Regions from separate parts of the Kitasatospora sp. SC0581 genome, predicted to be linked through region 3. Evidence: predicted binding sites of a transcription regulator. Region 3 holds the regulator's gene; each other region holds the start of a gene.
The links. Region 3 encodes HrcA, which represses chaperone genes, less so after heat shock. Its sites were predicted from a motif close to TTNGCACTCNGNNNNNCNGAGTGCNAA; they were not measured.

Region 1: the regulator HrcA is predicted to act here: its motif matches at 5,002-5,028, upstream of groES (co-chaperone GroES).
Region 2: the regulator HrcA is predicted to act here: its motif matches at 4,942-4,968, upstream of ACLWS4_RS24665 (FmdB family zinc ribbon protein).

Annotation. Positions count from the first base shown of each region.
Region 1 covers NZ_JBLRWA010000003.1:149,815-156,000, reverse strand. Annotated here, with positions in the region: gene rimI (ribosomal protein S18-alanine N-acetyltransferase) at 1-358, shown strand, start outside; gene tsaD (tRNA (adenosine(37)-N6)-threonylcarbamoyltransferase complex transferase subunit TsaD) at 351-1,442, shown strand; gene ACLWS4_RS06875 (hypothetical protein) at 1,439-1,699, shown strand; gene ACLWS4_RS06870 (polysaccharide deacetylase family protein) at 1,780-2,682, shown strand; gene ACLWS4_RS06865 (THUMP-like domain-containing protein) at 2,717-3,883, opposite strand; gene ACLWS4_RS06860 (hypothetical protein) at 3,941-4,270, opposite strand; gene ACLWS4_RS06855 (hypothetical protein) at 4,267-4,587, opposite strand; gene ACLWS4_RS06850 (hypothetical protein) at 4,584-4,919, opposite strand; gene groES (co-chaperone GroES) at 5,170-5,475, shown strand; gene groL (chaperonin GroEL) at 5,591-6,186, shown strand, end outside.
Region 2 covers NZ_JBLRWA010000018.1:47,548-53,733, reverse strand. Annotated here, with positions in the region: gene ACLWS4_RS24680 (penicillin acylase family protein) at 1-1,373, opposite strand, end outside; gene ACLWS4_RS24675 (potassium/proton antiporter) at 1,613-3,097, shown strand; gene ACLWS4_RS24670 (MFS transporter) at 3,419-4,765, shown strand; gene ACLWS4_RS24665 (FmdB family zinc ribbon protein) at 4,980-5,291, shown strand; gene ACLWS4_RS24660 (hypothetical protein) at 5,574-5,852, shown strand; gene mscL (large conductance mechanosensitive channel protein MscL) at 5,883-6,186, shown strand, end outside.
Region 3 covers NZ_JBLRWA010000002.1:38,678-44,863, forward strand. Annotated here, with positions in the region: gene hemW (radical SAM family heme chaperone HemW) at 1-176, shown strand, start outside; gene ACLWS4_RS03230 (DUF3097 domain-containing protein) at 286-1,113, opposite strand; gene pspAB (PspA-associated protein PspAB) at 1,145-1,729, opposite strand; gene htpX (zinc metalloprotease HtpX) at 1,759-2,679, opposite strand; gene hrcA (heat-inducible transcriptional repressor HrcA) at 2,967-4,001, shown strand; gene dnaJ (molecular chaperone DnaJ) at 4,077-5,213, shown strand; gene ACLWS4_RS03255 (16S rRNA (uracil(1498)-N(3))-methyltransferase) at 5,301-6,050, shown strand.

The DNA of each region.
Region 1 (6,186 bases), on a different contig from region 3:
CGCGGCCGCCCCGGACGGCAGGATCGTCGGCTACGCCGGACTGATGGCGATCGCCGGCGAGGGCGACGTCCAGACCATCGCCGTCGACGAGCGCCACCAGGGCGCCGGCCTCGGCACGGCGCTGCTCACCGACCTGATCCGGGAGGCCGCCCGGCGCGAGTGCGCCGAGCTGCTGCTGGAGGTGCGGGTGGACAACCCGCGCGCCCAGCGGCTGTACGAGCGCCACGGCTTCGAACCGGTGGGCATCCGGCGCGGCTACTACCAGCCCGCCAACGTCGACGCGCTGGTGATGCGCCTCGACCACCCGAGCACTGACAGCACTGACCCGAAGGACATTGAGGACACCCGCCATGGCTGACGAACCGCTCGTCCTCGGCATCGAGACCTCCTGCGACGAGACCGGCGTCGGCATCGTGCGCGGCACCACGCTGCTGGCCGACGCGGTCGCCTCCAGCGTCAACGACCACGCCCGCTTCGGCGGCGTCGTCCCGGAGATCGCCAGCCGCGCGCACCTGGAGGCGATGGTCCCGACCATCCAGCGCGCCCTGGACACCGCCGGGATCAAGGCGAGCGACCTGGACGGCATCGCCGTCACCGCCGGCCCCGGCCTGGCCGGCGCGCTGCTGGTCGGCGTCAGCGCCGCGAAGGCGTACGCCTGGGCGCTGGACAAGCCGCTGTACGGGGTCAACCACCTCGCCTCGCACATCTGCGTCGACCAGCTGGAGCACGGCCGGCTGCCCTCGCCGACGATGGCCCTGCTGGTCTCCGGCGGGCACTCCTCGCTGCTGCTCAGCGAGGACATCACCAGCGACGTCCGCCCGCTCGGCGCGACCATCGACGACGCGGCCGGCGAGGCCTTCGACAAGGTCGCCCGGGTGCTCGGCCTCGGCTTCCCCGGCGGCCCGATCGTCGACCGCACGGCCCGCGAGGGCGACCCGAAGGCGATCGCCTTCCCGCGCGGGCTGAGCGGCCGCAACGACCCGGCGTACGACTTCTCCTTCTCCGGCCTGAAGACCGCCGTCGCCCGCTGGGTGGAGGCCAAGCGCCGGGCCGGCGAGGAGGTGCCGGTCGCCGACGTGGCGGCGTCCTTCCAGGAGGCGGTCACCGACGTGCTCACCCGCAAGGCCGTCAAGGCGTGCAAGGACAACGGCGTCGACCACCTGATGATCGGCGGCGGCGTGGCGGCCAACTCGCGGCTGCGCGAGATGGCCCAGCAGCGCTGCGACCGGGCCGGCATCCGGCTGCGGGTGCCCCGGCCGGGCCTGTGCACCGACAACGGCGCGATGGTCGCGGCGCTGGGCGCCGAGATGGTGTGGCGCGACCGCACGCCGTCCGCCCTCGACCTGTCGGCGGACTCCTCGCTGCCGGTGACCGAGACCCACGTGCCCCACACGGACTTCCACGGCCAGGCCTACGACGCCCTCGGCGGCGGCGCGGCATGACCGTCGCCGCGATGTGGGAGGCCCGGGCGGCGACCGGCCGGGGCGACGAACTCGCCGCCTGGGTACGGGAGTCGGTGCTGCCCGCGGTCCGCGGCTCGGCCGGTCTGGAGCGCCTCGAACTGCTCTCCGCCCCGGGCGAGCGGGTGCTGCTGATCACCTGGTGGAACGGCGAGCCGGTGCCCGTCGCCGACCCGCCGGCCGGGCTGCTCGGCCGTCCGGTGCACCGCTGGTCCTTCACCAGCGAGCACGTCGAGTAGCCCCTGGCCGGGAACCGCCGCGGCGGTCGGTACCGTGCATAGCTGAGAGAAGGCTGGACGGGAACCGGGAGCGCGCAGCGGTGATCAGGCGGAGCAGGACCAGGACGTACGGGGTGGGGGCGCTGGCCCTGCTGGCCTTCGCCACCGCGTGCGGGGACAACGGGGGCGGTGGCGGTGCCGCCCCCGCCGCCACGACGGCGGCGGCCACGCCCCGGCCCACCGGCGCGGCGCCGACCAGCGCCTCCGCGCCCCCTTCGGCGGGCGCCCCGGCGGGCGCCGACGCGGCGGCCTGGGCCAAGTGGAACCTCACCCCGCTCGCCCCCGCCCCGGCGCCGCCCGCCGACAAGCCGATCAAGCTCGAACGGACCGGCCCCGTACCGGTGTTCAGCGATGTGAAGACCAGCGACAAGGTCGTCTTCATCACCATCGACGACGGCGCCGAGAAGGACCCGAAGTTCGTCGAGATGCTCACCGACCTCAAGGTGCCGATCTCGATGTTCCTGACGAAGGACATCGTCAAGAACGACTACGGCTACTTCAAGCCGCTCCAGGCCCTGGGCAACCACATCCAGAACCACACCGTGGACCACCCGGTGATGAGCAAGCTGTCGGCCGACAAGCAGAAGGCCGAGATCTGCGACGACCAGGCCGCGCTCACCCAGCAGTACGGCACCGCCCCGCTGCTGTTCCGCCCGCCGTTCGGCGACGGCGCCAACACCCCGATGCTCAACACCTCGGTGCAGCAGTGCGGCCCGCGCGCGATCGTGCTCTGGCGCGAGTCGATGCAGATCCACGACATGCAGTACCAGGCCGCGGACAAGAAGCTGAAGCCCGGCGACATCGTCCTGGCGCACTTCCGCGGCCCCAAGGAGCTCAAGGGCGCCACGATGACCCAGATGTTCGGCGACCTGCTGGCCCGGATCCAGGAGCAGGGCTTCTCGGTGGCCCGGCTGGAGGACTACATCCAGGCGCCCGCCTCGTAGCCCCGTCCCGGTCCTGGGGCCGCCGCGTCGGGGGTCAGACCGGCTGCCCCAGCATCATCAGCGGCCCGTTGTCGGTGCGGCTGAGGATCACCGTGACGGTGTTCGGCCCGGAGGGCTTGAGCTGGCGGCGCAGCTCCTCCGGGGTGATCGCCATCCCGCGCTTCTTGATCACCACCGTGCCGACCGCCCGCTCGCGCAGCAGCGCCTTCAGCTTCTTGATGTTGAACGGCAGCACGTCGGTGAGCTCGAAGGCGTGCGCGTACGGCGTCGCGACCAGCTCGTCCGAGGTCAGGTAGGCGATCTTCGGGTCGATCAGCCGGCCGCCCACCTGCCCGGCCACCTCGGCCACCAGGTGGGCCCGGATCACGGCGCCGTCCGGCTCGTACAGGTAGCGCCCGACCGGGCCGGCCGGCGGGTCGGGCAGGTCGCCGCCGGTCAGGCTGGCGCCGTGCGGCAGCAGGGTGGCGCGGTGCGGGCTGGTGGCCCTGGTGCCGAACCAGAGCACCGCCTCCTTGACGTCGCCGTGGTCCGAGACCCACTCGGCCTCGGCGTCCTCCGGCACGGCCTCGTGCGGGATGCCCGGCGCGACCTTCAGCGCGCCGATCGGGGTCCGCCGGCCGGCCTCGATCGCCCAGGAGAGCGGCGGGGCGTACGCCTCCGGGTCGAACACCCGGCCGCGCGCGGTGCGCCGGGCCGGGTCGGTGAACACCGCGTCATAGCCGGCGACGTCCACCTCGGCGACGTCCGCGCAGCGCACCTCGACCAGGTCGGCCAGGCCCAGCGCGGCCGCGTTGGCCGCGGTGGCGGCGCAGGCCGCCGGGTCCCTGTCGACGGCCAGCACCTCGATGCCGGCCCGGGCCAGCGCCAGCACGTCCCCGCCGATGCCGCAGCACAGGTCCGCCAGCCGCCGTACGCCCAGGTCGGCGAACCGCCGGGCCCGCCACTCGGCCACGCTGCGCCGGGTGGACTGCTCGACCCCGTTGGGCGTGAAGTACATCAGGTCGGCGTCCGCCCCGAACTTCGCCCGCGCCCGCTGCCGCAGCCGCGCCTGCCCGAACGCGGCCGACACCAGCTCCGCCGGGTGCTCCCGCCGCAGGCGGGTCGCCAGCGCGAGCTCCTCCTCGGGGGTGAACTCGCGCAGCTCGGCGAGCAGGGCCTGGCCCTCGGGGGTCAGCAGCGGCTGGAGGTTCTCGGTGTCCACGGGGCCATTCTCGCGGGTCGGCCGGGTGGCCGGTCGGCCGGAGCGGCCGCGCGGCGTTCACCGGCCGATGACGGGGACGTCGGAGGTCAGCCAGAACACCAGCGGCATCAGCGGCGCGGCCGCCAGCGCGGCGTACGGGGTGATCCGGTACCCGAGCCGCCGGGTGCCCCGGCCGGTCAGTGCCAGCAGGACGAGCATCACCACGACGCCGAAGACGTCCAGGGCCTCCACCCCGGGGCCGTACAGGGCGAGCAGCTTCAGCCAGTTGAGCACGAACGACCCGACGGACGCCGCCGCGACGGCCCCGGCGACCACCACCGCGGCGAGCACCAGGTCCGGCGCCCAGTGGACCGGCGGCCGCCCGGGCGCGCCGTGGGGCCGGCTCACCGGAGCCACCCCGCGCCGGCGAGGGCGGTCAGCAGGGCGGGGCTGACCGCGGCGGCGACCGGGGTGATCCGGTAGCCCCGCCGGTGGGTGTACCGGGCCACCGCCACGACCGGGACGAGCAGCAGCGCGGTCGCGGCGCCCCGGGCCGCCCAGCCGCCGATCGCGGGGTGGGCCTCCAGCGCGAGCGCGGCCAGGAAGGCCGCGATCCAGCCGAACCCCAGCAGCGAGGCGGCCCCCAGGACCGTCAGCAGCGCGAGCAGCAGGTCCGTCGGACGGCCGACCGGGCGCAGCGGGTCGGCGGGCGGCAGCCGGTTCACCGCCACAGCACGCCCGAGGAGAGGACCGCCGGCAGCGCGAACGGGGCGAGCCCGGCGGCGACCGGGAGGAGCCGGTAGCCGGACCGCCGGCTGCGGAAGGCCACCACGAGGCCCGCCGCCAGGGCGACCACCGGGGCGGCCAGCATCCCGATGCCCAGGAAGGCCCACCCGCGCCCGTCCCCGTCGTCCCCGTAGCCGGGGATGCTGCCGAGGCAGGCGACGAGGAGGAAGGCGACGAACGGCAGCACGCCCCCCAGCAGGGGCAGCGACAGCAGGGCGAGGGCGGCGTCCTTGGGCCGGGACGGGCCGATGCGCACCGGGATCGAGGTCATGGCAGGAGTCTGGTGGGGCCGGGCCCGGTCGTACATGAGTACGGCTACTCATTCGCGAACCGGGGACTTCCGGGACTCGCCGTTGGCACTCTGGTTGACTGAGTGCTAACACGGCCCTATGGTCATCCTTGGCACTCACCACTAGGGGAGTGCTAACGCGACGACGTGTGTCTGACCCCCGCGACGGCAGGCCCGCAGGATCGCCCCTACCCGTTAGAAAACCCCGTAATCTCCGAAGGGGAGCTCGGACGTGACCACCAGCAGCAAGGTTGCCATCAAGCCGCTCGAGGACCGCATCGTGGTCCAGCCGCTCGACGCCGAGACCACCACGGCCTCCGGCCTGGTTATCCCGGACACCGCCAAGGAGAAGCCCCAGGAGGGCGTCGTCCTGGCCGTCGGCCCGGGCCGCTTCGAGGACGGTCAGCGTCTGCCGCTCGACCTCGCCGTCGGCGACATCGTCCTGTACTCGAAGTACGGCGGCACCGAGGTGAAGTACAAGGGCGAGGAGTACCTCGTCCTCTCGGCCCGCGACGTTCTCGCGGTCATCGAGAAGTAAGACGTACCGACCCGCCCCGGATCCGTGTCCCAGTGACAGGGGCCCGGGGCGTGGTTGTTGGTTCACGTAGTTCGGCGGCCGGTGGGCCGGCCGCAGCCCCGAGGGAATAGGGAACATGGCGAAGATCCTGCAGTTCGACGAGGACGCCCGCCGCTCGCTGGAGCGCGGTGTCAACAAGCTGGCCGACACCGTCAAGGTGACCATCGGCCCCAAGGGCCGCAACGTCGTCATCGACAAGAAGTTCGGCGCCCCGACCATCACCAACGACGGTGTCACCATCGCCCGCGAGGTCGAGCTGGACGACCCGTACGAGAACCTTGGCGCGCAGCTCGTCAAGGAGGTCGCCACCAAGACCAACGACGTCGCGGGTGACGGCACCACGACCGCCACCGTGCTGGCCCAGGCCCTGGTCAACGAGGGTCTGCGCAACGTCGCCGCCGGTGCCGGCCCGGCCGCCCTGAAGAAGGGCATCGACAAGGCCGTCGCCGCGGTCTCCGAGCACCTGCTGTCCGTCGCCCGCGAGATCGAGGGCAAGGACGACGTCGCCGCCGTCGCCTCCCTCTCCGCGCAGGACACCCAGGTCGGCGAGCTGATCGCCGAGGCGATCGACAAGGTCGGCAAGGACGGTGTCATCACCGTCGAGGAGTCGAACACCTTCGGCGTGGAGCTGGACTTCACCGAGGGCATGCAGTTCGACAAGGGCTACCTGTC
Region 2 (6,186 bases), on a different contig from region 3:
CCGTAGCCGCTGGTGCCGCGGTCCGGGGCGGAGGGGCCGTTGGGGGCGTACTTGCCGACGTTCTGCTGCTCGGTGCTCTGGTCGGAGATGAGCGGGGCGCCGGTCTGGGTGGTGCGGACGGTGATGGTGCGGTCGTCCCCGCCGGCGACCTTGATGGTCTCCTTGCGGAGGTCGAACTTCACGTCCTTGCCGTCCACCTGGTAGGTCTCCGGGCCGGTGACCTTCTCCAGGAAGAGGTCGGTGACGTCGGCGCCGAGGTTGGTGAAGCCCCAGGCGATGTCCTTGTTGTGGCCGATGACCACGCCGGGCATGCCCGCGAAGGTGAAGCCGGAGACGTCGAACTGGCAGGCCGGGGAGCTGGTCCGGCAGTGCAGGCCCATCTGGTACCAGACCGAGGGCAGGCCGGGGCCCAGGTGCGGGTCGTTGGCCAGCAGCGGCTTGCCGGTGGTGGTGTGCGAGCCCGCGACCACCCAGGAGTTGGAACCGATGCCCTGGCCGGGGCGGCCGAGCAGCTGCGGCATCGCGTCGACCCGGTCCGTCAGGCTCTGCAGCATCGCCTTGGTGGTGGCCGCGCCCTGGGCGGTGGCGGCCGTTCCGGCGGGCGTGCCGGACTGCGGGGAGCCGTCCGCGGGGCGGTAGTTGTCGCCGGTCACCGCGCCGGTCTTCACGATGGTGCCGTTGCGGGCGTACGGGTAGTCCGGGTACAGCTCGGCGATCTTGTCCGGGCCGAAGTCCTGGGCCAGCAGCGAGCGGTCGATCTCCTCCTGGAGGTTCCCGGAGAGGTTCCAGGCCATCGCCTTGAGCCAGGCCACCGAGTCGACCGGGGACCACTGCTCGGGCCGGTAGCCGCCGTTGACGACGCCGAGCAGGCCGTACTCCAGCGAGGCCTTCGCGCCGCCGGGGTGCTCGGAGAGCCAGGCGTTCACACCGTCCGAGTAGGCCTGGAGGTACTTCTTGGTCTCCGGCGAGAGCTTGGTGTCGAACTCCTTCTGCGCCACCTGCCGCCAGCCCATGGTGCGGATGAAGGTGTCGGTGTCGACCTGGCTGTCGCCGAACATCTCGGAGAGCCGGCCGGCGGTGATGTGCCGGCGGACGTCCATCTCCCAGAAACGGTCCTGCGCCTGGACGTAGCCCTGGGCGCGGAACAGGTCCTCGTCGGTGTCGGCGTACAGCTGCGGGATGCCGTTCGCGTCCCGCTTGACGTCGACGGGCGCGCTCAGGCCCGCGACCTTCACGCTGCCGTCGACCTCCGGGAAGGAGGCGCGAACCGCGGAGACCCCGCGGTAGCCGCCGTAGCCGGCACCGGCCACCAACAGCACGACCAGCACGATCACGATCAGACGGGCGCGCCGGAACTTCTTCGAGCGGGGCATCTGGGTCCTTGCGGTCCTGACTTCGGGGCGGGCGGGCGTGTCCAGGGCCTGCGGCCGTGACAGGGCACCACATTAGGCCGAGTCGGCCGGGCACCGTGAACGGGGGACCAAGCTAAAGATATGGCAAAATGTTAGACTGCGTAACGATCCGCAAGGGGAGCATTGACGACTTCTTAACGGGTCACCCCACAGCACCACCAGACACCCCGTCCGCCCCTGCCTGCCCGAGGTGCCCCTGCGTGAACATCTCCCATCTGAACCAGCTCCTGCTCGAGTCCTCCGTGATCCTGCTGTTCGCGGTGGGCGCCGTACGACTCTCCACCCGATCAGGGCTGCCCAGCCTGCTGATCTATCTGGGGATCGGCGTGGCGCTGGGCCAGAACGGGATCGGTGTCACGTTCAACAACGCGGAGCTCACCCAGGTGCTCGGCTACGCGGCGCTCGTGGTGATCCTGGCCGAGGGCGGCCTCAAGACCAGCTGGCGCGAGATCAAGCCCGTGATGCCCGCCGCGACCGTGCTCGCCACCCTCGGCGTCGGCGTCAGCGTGTTCGCCACCGCGGCCGGCGCCCACTGGCTGGTCGGCCTGGACTGGCGCACCTCGCTGCTGCTCGGCGCCATCGTCTCCTCGACCGACGCGGCCGCCGTCTTCTCCGTGCTGCGGATGGTCCCGCTGCCGCATCGGCTCACCGGCCTGCTGGAGGCCGAGTCCGGCTTCAACGACGCGCCCGTGGTCATCCTGGTCGTCGCCTTCGCCACCACCGGGGAACTGGACTCCTGGTACGTCCTGATCGGCACGATCGTCGCCGAGCTGGCCATCGGCGCCGTCATAGGCCTGGCCGTCGGAAAGATAGGGGCCTACGGGCTCAAGCACGTCGCCCTGCCCTCCTCGGGCCTCTACCCGATCGCCGTGATGGCGCTCACCGTGCTCGCGTACGCCGGCGGCGCGCTGCTGCACGGCTCCGGCTTCCTCGCCGTCTACATCAGCGCGGTGATCCTCGGGAACTCCAAGCTGCCGCACGGCCCGGCCGTCCGCGGCTTCGCCGACGGGCTCGCGTGGATCGGGCAGATCGGCATGTTCGTGCTGCTCGGGCTGCTCGTCACGCCCGAGACCATGGGCGACGCGGTGGTGCCCGCGCTGGTGATCGGCGGGGTGCTGGTGTTCCTGGCCCGGCCGCTGTCGGTGATGCTCTCGCTGACCCCCTTCAAGGTGCCGGCCCGCGAGCAGGCGCTGCTGAGCTGGGCCGGGCTGCGCGGGGCGGTGCCCATCGTGCTGGCCACCATCCCGGTGGTGTCCGGCGCGCACCGGGCCGAGGACGTCTTCAACATCGTCTTCATCCTGGTCGTCGTCTTCACCCTGCTCCAGGGGCCGACCCTGCCCTGGGTGGCCAAGCGGCTGCGGATCGACGAGGGCGACATGGGCCAGGACCTGGGCATCGAGTCCGCCCCGCTGGAGAAGCTGCACGGACACCTGCTGTCGGTCGCGCTCTCCCCCACCTCGAAGATGTCCGGCGTGGAGATCAGCGAACTGCGGCTGCCCAAGGGGGCCGCGGTCACCCTGGTCGTGCGCGAGGGGAACTCCTTCGTGCCGGACAAGGCGACGGTGCTGCGGGCCGGCGACGAACTGCTGGTGGTCACCACGGACGAGGTCGGCGAGGCCGCCGAGCGGCGGCTGCGGGCCGTGGACAAGGGCGGCAAGCTCGCGGGGTGGCTGAACGGGCGGTGACGGGCGCCGGGCCCGCCCCGGCTCTCCTCGGTCCGCCTTGGTCCGGGGGCCCTGACGGGCCTGCGGGCCGGGGTGGGCTGGCGGTGTCTACGCGCGTAACTGTATGCTGGTTCGACCACGCCGTATAACCACCGCTAGACCACCCCAGCATCTGCCTGACGCAGAGTTGGCGCGACCGCTCGGCGGCCGCGGTCCGGCCCCCGGCCACCACGCCGGACCGACCCGGTATCTACCCCGGTCGACGCGCGAGAGGACGACTCTCGGCGCCGTCGGGGCCACACCATGCCCTGCCGCGCTACCAGGCAGCAGGAAGGACCGACCGTGACGGCGCGCCGAACGGTCGACACCGCCGCGCACCCCGCGGCCACCCCCGCAGCTCCCGCCCCCGCCCGCGTCGGGTACGGCGAGCTGCTGCGCACGCCCAGGGCCTGGACGTTCCTGTCCCCCGCCCTCGTCGCGCGACTGCCGTACGCGATGCTCAGCATGGGCATCCTGCTGCTCGTCACGCAGACCCACGGCTCGTACGGCACCGCCGGTACGGTCACCGCGGTCGCCGCCGTCGCCCAGGCCCTGATCGGGCCGCAGACCGGGCGGCTCGCCGACCGCTACGGCCAGGCCTCGGTGCTCGTCCCGACCGTCCTGGTGCACGCCGTCTCGGTCGGCGTGCTGATCGCCCTCGCGCTCGGCCACGCGCCCGCCTGGAGCCTGTTCCTGGCCGCCGTGCCGGCCGGTGCGAGCGTGCCGCAGGTCGGCGCGATGGTCCGGGCCCGCTGGGTCGCCAGGTTCACCGCCGACGGCGCCTCCGACGCCTCCGCGGCCCGGGTGAGCACCGCCTTCGCCTTCGAGTCCGTGACGGACGAGTTCACCTTCGTGATCGGCCCGATCCTGGCCTCCGGCATCGCCGCCCTCGCCAACCCGGCCACCGCCCTGGTCGCCGAGGCCGCGCTGACCCTCGTCGGCGGCCTGGCCTTCGCCGCCCAGCGGGGCACCGCCCCGGCCCGGATCGTGCCGCAGCCCGGCACCAGGCGCGCCTCGGCGCTCGCCTCCCCCGGCGTCCGGCTGCTGGCCGGGACCTTCCTCGGGGTCGGCGCGGTGTTCGGCGGCATGCAGGTCTCGGTGAACGCCTTCGCCGACTCGGTCGGGCAGCACGACGCCGGCGGCACCGTGTACGGGATCTTCGCCGGCGGCTCCATGCTGGCCGGCGTGCTGTACGGCGTGATCGCCTGGCGGCGGCCGGTGCAGCAGCGGATGCTGTTCAGCTACGCGCTGCTGGTGCTGGGCTGCTCGGTGCTGTGGGCGATGCCCAACCTGGTCGCGCTGACCGTCGCCGGGCTGGTCTGCGGACTGGCCATCGCACCGACCCTGATCAGCGGCTACACCCTGGTCGAGACGCTGGTCGCGGACGGGGCCAAGACCGAGGCCTTCACCTGGCTGACCGGCGCCATCGGGCTGGGGCTGGCGGTCGGCTCGATGGCGGCCGGCCGGCTGATCGACGGGCACGGGCCCTCCACCGGGTTCCTGGTGCCGGTGGTCGGGGCCGGGCTCGGACTGGTCGTGCTGGCCTCGCTGCGGCACCTGCTGGTGGCGCCGCGGGGCGAGGAGACCGCCGCTGCGGAGACCGCGGAGGGCGGGCGTCCGATGCAGCTGGCGGGTGTCGCCGAGGGCTGAGCGGGGCGGCGGCCGGGGGCCGGGCCTCCGGCCGCCGGGGCCGAGCCGACGGCGGCCGGAGGCTGCGCGGGCGTTGTCCGGGAACCGGGCCGACGGCGGCCGACGGGTGCTCCGGGGCCGATCTCACACCGGGGTCGCTGGACTGATCCCGCGGAATGCCGCATCATTGACCATCGTTAGCACTCATCAGGCGAGAGTGCCAGGAGGAAGACAAGTGCCCACGTACCAGTACCAGTGCACCGAGTGCGGCAACGGCCTGGAGGCGGTGCAGAAGTTCACCGACGAGGCGCTGACCACGTGCCCCGACTGCCAGGGACGGCTCCGCAAGGTCTTCTCGGCCGTGGGCGTCGTGTTCAAGGGCTCCGGCTTCTACCGGACCGACAGCCGTTCGTCCTCCAGCAGCTCGGTGGGCGCCGGGTCGTCGTCGACCCCCTCGACGTCGTCCACCGCGTCCACGTCCTCCTCGTCGACGTCGTCGGGCTCCGGCTCCTCGACCTCGTCCAGCCCGGCTCCGGCCGCGAGCTGATCCCGGCGCCGGGCACCATCGGCCCGGACGGCCCGTAGACCCGGGAAAGGCCCGTCGATCCCGCTTCCACGCGGGGCGGCGGGCCTTTTCGCATGCCCGCCCGGGCGCCCTGTCACCCCGGAGGGGTCGACCTCACTCCGGCGAGTGAACGAAGTTGTCCACAGGGGCGAGTTGTCCACAGGCCTGGGGAAAGGGCTTTCCGAGTTCGCCGGAAACGCCCATCGTGTGGGCATCCGGTCGGTCCGCGAGGGGCCGGCCCGCCGACACCCCGGAGGTGCGTCGATGACGACCGCGAGCTTCTCCCTCCCCCTGCCGCTGCCCGCACCCGCCGTGCCGCCCCGGCAGGAGCTGCCGAGCTTCCCGCCGATCCGGCGCGGGTGCGGCGGGTGGCACCGCTGGCGCAGTGCGGTGCGGCGGCGGGCCGCAGTGCCCGTCCTGGTGCTGCTCGCGGTGGCGTCGGCGCTGGCACTGGGGCCCGCGCGGGCCGGGCTGCCACCGCCCCAGGGAGGCGCACTGGGCCGGACGGGTTGTCAGTCCGGGGCTGCGGAAGATCACCCGTAACCGGGAGGCGACTTCGTCGTTCGAGGCGGCATGAAAGGCTTCAAGGAATTCCTGCTGCGTGGAAATGTCGTCGAACTCGCCGTCGCCGTGGTCATCGGCGCGGCTTTCACCAACATCGTCAACGCCTTCGTCAAAGGCGTGATCAATCCGATCGTCGGCGTCTTCGGGACCAAGGACCTCGCGTCCTACAGTTCCTGCCTCAAGGGGCCCTGCGAGGTGAGCCCGACCGGTGAGGTCACGTCCGGGATCCTCATCCTGTGGGGATCGGTGCTCAGCGCCGTGCTCCAGTTCCTGATCACCGCGGCGGTCGTCTACTTCGCCCTGATCGTGCCCA
Region 3 (6,186 bases):
TGCGCCTGGTCGACGGCATCCCCCTCGACCTCCTCACCGACACCGGCCGCGAGGCCGCCGACCGCCACCTCGCCGACGGCCTCCTCGCCCCCGGCCCCTACGCCCGGGGCCGCGCCACCCTCACCCTCCAGGGCCGCCTCCTGGCCGACGCCGTCGTACGTGACCTGGTGGACTGACCGAGGGCTTACCGTGTGCGCACCTCTCCGAGCGGACCAGCCTCTTCGGCGAGGCCGTTCCTGTGGATCCGATGGGTGTGAGTCTGGTGACTGCCGACTTTCCCCGCCGTCACTCCGGCAGGGCCGTGAAGTCGATCAGTTCCTCGACCCGGCCCAGGAGTTCGGGCTCCAGGTCCTTGTAGGAGTCGACCTTCGAGAGGATGTGCTTCCAGGCCGCGGGGGTGTCCACCGGCCAGCCGAGGCGGCGGCAGGTGCCCTCCTTCCAGTCCTCGCCCCTGGGGACGGCGGGCCAGGCGGGGATGCCGACGGAGGAGGGCTTCACGGCCTGCCAGATGTCGATGTAGGGGTGGCCGACGACCAGCACCGAGTCGCCGGTGACCCGGGCGGCGATGCGGTGCTCCTTCGTGCCCGGGAGCAGGTGGTCGACCAGGACGCCGAGGCGGCGGCCGGGGCCGGGGGCGAAGTCGGCGACGATCGCGGGCAGGTCGTCGATGCCGCGCAGGTACTCGACGACCACGCCCTCGATCCGCAGGTCGTCGCCCCAGACCCGTTCGACCAGCTCCGCGTCGTGCCGGCCCTCGACGTAGATGCGGGACTCGCGGGCGACCCGGGCGCGGGCGCCGGGGACGGCGACGGAGCCGGAGGCGGTGCGGCCCGGGGTGCGGGCGGGGGCCGGGCCGGCCGGGCGGACCAGGGTGACGACCCTTCCCTCCAGCAGGAAGCCGCGCGGCACCAGGGGGAACACCCGGTGCTTGCCGAACCGGTCCTCCAGGGTGACGGTGAAGCCTTCGGCGGTCTTCTCGCAGCGCACCACGGCCCCGCAGTAGCCGGTCGCCGCCTCCTCGACCACCAGGTCCCGCTCGGCGGGCACCTCCGGGGCGGGGGCCTGCTTCTTCCACGGCGGGGTCAGGTCGGGTCCGTACTGGCGGCTGCGCATACGGGTGATCATAGGGAGGGCGGACGGTGCGTCAGAGGCCCGGCGCGCCCCAGACCGGGAACCAGCGGCTCAGGTCCTTCTCCAGCCGCAGGTCGTTCCCCAGCATCGCGTTGACCTGCAGTTCCAGCGGACTGTCGCGCCGCTCCCCGCCGCCGGGCATCGGGGCGAAGGGGTAGAACGTCCCCCGCTTGTAGAGGTAGACGAGGGCCAGCGACCGCCCGTCCGGGTCGCGGAACCCGACGAGCGAGCAGAGCAGCTGCGGCCCGAAGCCGTTCGCCTCCAGCTCGCTGTTGACCGCGTGCAGGTCGTTGACCAGTTCGGGCAGTTCCTCGGGGCGGTGCCGGGCGAGCAGCCAGGAGTAGCCGTAGCCGTCCTTGGAGGCCTCCACGGGGACGCCGCCGCGCTCGGTGTCGGCGTCCAGCAGCGCCCGGACCTGCTGCTGGACCTGGACGAAGGCGGCGCCCTCGACGGCCGCGAAGCAGACCGAGCCGAGCCCGGTGGGGGTGAACCCGGCCCCGGCCTCCAGGGTGAGCGCGGCGGACGGCACGCCGAACAGCTGGTCGAGGTCGGGCTTGACGGGCTTGGTGCGGCCGAACAGGGCGTCCAGGATTCCCACGGCGGTCCTCTCGGGTCGAAAACTGAGGCTCAGCGGCCGAGCTGCTCGGAGATCTTCGCCAGCTGCTCCAGCCGCTTCTCCAGGCTCGGGTGGGTGGAGAACAGCTGCGAGGCGGCCTCCCGGGCGCTCAGCGCGGGGGCGAAGTAGAAGGCGTTGTACGGCTGGGCCTGGCGCAGGTCCTTGCTGGGGATGGCCGCGATCTGCCCGGTCACCTTGGTGAGCGCCGAGGCGAGGGCGCTGGGGTGCCCGGTGAGCTGGGCGGCGGCCCGGTCGGCGGCGAGTTCGCGGTAGCGGGACAGCAGCCGGGTGAGCAGGAAGCTGATCGCGTAGACGACGACCGACACCAGCGGGATGATCAGCGCCAGGACGGCCGCGTTCTGGTCGTTGTTGTTGCGCCCGCCGCCCATGAACCCGCCGTACATCGCGATCCGGGTCATCGCCCCGGCGAGGACGCCGAGGAAGCCGGCGATCGTCATCACCGCGACGTCCCGGTGGGCGACGTGCGACAGCTCGTGGGCGAGGACGCCCTCCAGTTCCTCGGGCTCCAGCCGGCGCAGCAGCCCGGTGGTCACGCAGACCACCGCGTTCTGCGGGTTGCGGCCGGTGGCGAAGGCGTTCGGCATGTCGTTGTCGGCGACCGCCACGCGGGGTTTGGGCATGTCGGCCAGGGCGCAGAGCCGGTCGATGGTGCCGTGCAGCTGGGGGAACTGCTCCGGGGACACCTGGCGGGCGCCCATCGCCCGTTCGGTGATCTTGTCGCTGAACCAGAACTGGGCCACGAACAGCCCGCCGGAGATCAGGACGATCAGTGGCCAGGCGCCGCGCAGCAGCGCGATCAGCAGGCCGGTGAAACCGACGTACAGCAGCCCGATCACGAACATCGTCGCGACCATGCGGCCGGTCAGGCCGCGGTCCGGCGCGAAACGGGTGTGCTGGCCCGAGCTCGACATCGCTTGCTCCTCCATTCGCCGTCGCTTTCGATGCTGCCACCCGGACGGCCTCCCGGCACCACCCCGGCGCCGGGAGGATCGAACCGCCGGGGCCCCGCGGGCCGTGAGCGGAACTGCGGGGAGGATCACCCCGGTCCGGCCGTTCCTGCCGTAGGACCCGGGCCTTACACTGGCAGGTACGGTTTTGGCACTCGCGTGTTCAGAGTGCCAGGGCAAGGGTCTCCGGAGCGGCCCGCAGCAGCAAGGGACACAGTCGGACAACGTGCGAAGACGGAGGTGCGTGCCCCATGGCCGGTGAGGTCCGCCAGCTGGACGAACGCAAGCTCGCCGTGCTCCGCGCGATCGTGCAGGACTACGTGGGCACCGAGGAGCCGGTCGGCTCCAAGGCCCTGGTGGAACGGCACAACCTCGGGGTCTCGCCGGCGACCGTCCGCAACGACATGGCGGCGCTGGAGGAGGAGGGCTACATCCACCAGCCGCACACCAGCGCCGGCCGCATCCCGACCGACAAGGGGTACCGCCTCTTCGTCGACAAGCTCGCCGAGATCAAGCCGATGAGCGCCCCCGAGCGCCGGGCCATCCGGCACTTCCTGGACGGCGCGGTCGACCTGGACGACGTGGTCGCGCGCACCGTGCGGCTGCTCGCCCAGCTGACCCGGCAGGTCGCGGTGGTGCAGTACCCCTCGCTGACGCGCTCCACCGTCCGGCACATCGAGCTGGTGGCGCTGGCCCCGGCCAAGGTGATGCTGGTGCTGATCACCAACACCGGCCGGGTCGAGCAGCGGATGGTCGACTGCCCGGGCCCGGTCGGCGAGACGGTGCTGGCGGACCTGCGGGCCCGGATCAACGCGAGGGCCGCCGGCCGGCGCCTCCCGGAGGTCCCGGGGCTGCTGGAGGAGCTGCCGGCGCAGTTCGAACCGGCCGAGCGGCCGACCGTCAGCACGGTCCTGGCGACCCTGTTCGAGACGCTCGCCGAGCAGAACGAGGAGCGGATCATGCTGGCCGGCACGGCCAACCTGACCCGCTTCGGGCACGACTTCCCGCTCAGCATCCAGCCGGTGCTGGAGGCCCTGGAGGAGCAGGTCGTCCTGCTCCGCCTCCTGGGTGAGACCGCGGACGCCGCGATGACGGTCCGGATCGGGCGGGAGAACACCTACGAGGGGCTGACTTCCACGTCCATCGTCTCGGTCGGCTACGGTTCGGGCGACGAGAGCGTGGCGAAACTGGGTGTGATCGGTCCGACCCGGATGGACTACCCGGGCACAATGGGGGCGGTGCGAGCGGTGGCGCGGTACGTGGGCCAGATCCTGGCCGAGTCCTAGCAGAGGCCGCCGTCGGAAATCCGGCGGCGGTGACCAGTCGCAGCACTACTACAGGCGGAACAAGCGGAGCATTTGGTGGCCACGGACTACTACGCGGTACTCGGCGTCCGACGGGATGCGGGGCAGGACGAGATCAAGAAGGCGTTCCGGCGCCTGGCGCGCGAACTGCACCCGGACGTCAACCCGGACCCGAAGACGCAGGAGCGGTTCAAGGAGATCAACGCCGCTTACGAGGTGCTCTCCGATCCGCAGAAGCGCCAGGTCTACGACCTCGGCGGGGACCCGCTGTCCCCGGGCGGCGGCGCGGGCGGTTTCGGCGCCGGCGCGGCGGGCTTCGGCTTCTCCGACATCATGGACGCCTTCTTCGGCGCCGCGGCCGGCCAGCGCGGCCCGCGCTCGCGCACCCGCCGGGGCCAGGACGCCATGATCCGGCTGGAGATCACCCTGGAGGAGGCCGCTTTCGGCACCACCAAGGAGCTCCAGGTCGACACCGCCGTCACCTGCACCACGTGCAGCGGCGAGGGCGCGGCCCCCGGCACCTCGGCGCAGACCTGTGACATGTGCCGCGGCAAGGGCGAGGTCTCCCAGGTCACCCGGTCCTTCCTGGGCCAGGTCATGACCTCCCGCCCCTGCCCGCAGTGCCAGGGCTTCGGCACCGTCGTGCCGACCCCGTGCCCGGAGTGCGCCGGCGACGGCCGGGTGCGCGCCCGCCGCACGCTGACCGTCAAGATCCCGGCCGGTGTCGACAACGGCACCCGGATCCAGCTGGCCGGCGAGGGCGAGGTCGGCCCCGGCGGCGGCCCGGCCGGTGACCTGTACGTCGAGATCGCCGAGACCACCCACACGATCTTCCAGCGGCGCGGGGACGACCTGCACTGCACCGTCACCATCCCGATGACGGCGGCCGCGCTCGGCACCCAGGTGCCGCTGCAGACCCTGGACGGCCTGGAGGAGGTCGACATCCGGCCCGGCACCCAGTCCGGCCAGTCGATCCCGCTGCACGGCCGGGGCATCACCCACCTGCGCGGCGGCGGCCGGGGCGACCTGATAGTGCACGTCGAGGTGAAGACGCCCAGCAAGCTCGACCCCGAGCAGGAGGAGCTGCTGCGCCGCCTCGCGGTGCTGCGCGGCGAGGAGCGGCCGTCCGGCCAGTTCGCGCCGGGCCAGCAGGGCCTCTTCTCCCGGCTGAAGGACGCCTTCAACGGCCGGTAGCCGTCCGCGGAGGGGTGCCGGGGGCCAACGACCCCGGCACCCCTTTCGCGTGTCCGTCCCACTTCCGCACGAAAGAGGTTCCCCGTCATGACCGCGCCCGTCTTCGTCGTCGAGACCGAGCGGATCGCCGCCGCCGCGCCCGGGGCCGTGGTGCGCCTGGACGGCCCGGAGGGGCGGCACGCGGCCGCGGTGAAGCGGCTGGAGCCGGGCGAGGCGGTGACCCTGGCCGACGGGCTGGGGCTCGGCGTGGACGGCACGGTCGCCGAGGTGCTCGGCAAGGACGCGATCGACGTGCGGGTCGCCGCCGTGCGCCGCGAGCCGGAGCCCGCGCCGCGGATCGTCGTGGTCCAGGCGCTGCCCAAGGGCGACCGCGGCGAGCTGGCCGTGGAGACCATGACCGAGGTCGGCGTGGACGTGGTGATCCCGTGGGCCGCCTCGCGCTGCATCACCCAGTGGAAGGGCGAGCGCGGCGCCAAGGCGCTCGCCAAGTGGCGGGCCACCGCGCGGGAGGCGGGCAAGCAGTCCCGCCGGCTGCGCTTCCCCGAGGTCCGCGAGCCGATGACCACCCGGCAGCTGGCGCCCGTCCTGGCGGGGGCCGCGTTCGCCGCCGTGCTGCACGAGGAGGGCGCCGAACCGCTGGCGCACGCCGTGCTGCCGGAGGGCGGGGACATCGTCCTGGTGGTCGGCCCGGAGGGCGGGGTCTCCCCGGAGGAGCTGGCGGCCTTCGCCGGGGCGGGCGCCGGGCCGTACCGGCTGGGCCCCTCGGTGCTGCGCACCTCCACCGCCGGGGTGGCCGCCGGCGCGCTGCTGCTCGGGCGCACCGGCCGCTGGTCGTAGCACCCCGGGCGCACCCCCGGCAGGCCGTCGGCGCGCCCCTCGGCGCGCCCCCGTACACCCCGGCGGCGACCGCGGCACGGCCGCCCGCGGACGGCGCCGGGAGTCTGGGAAAAACGGCGCGGACGGTCCGTGTACC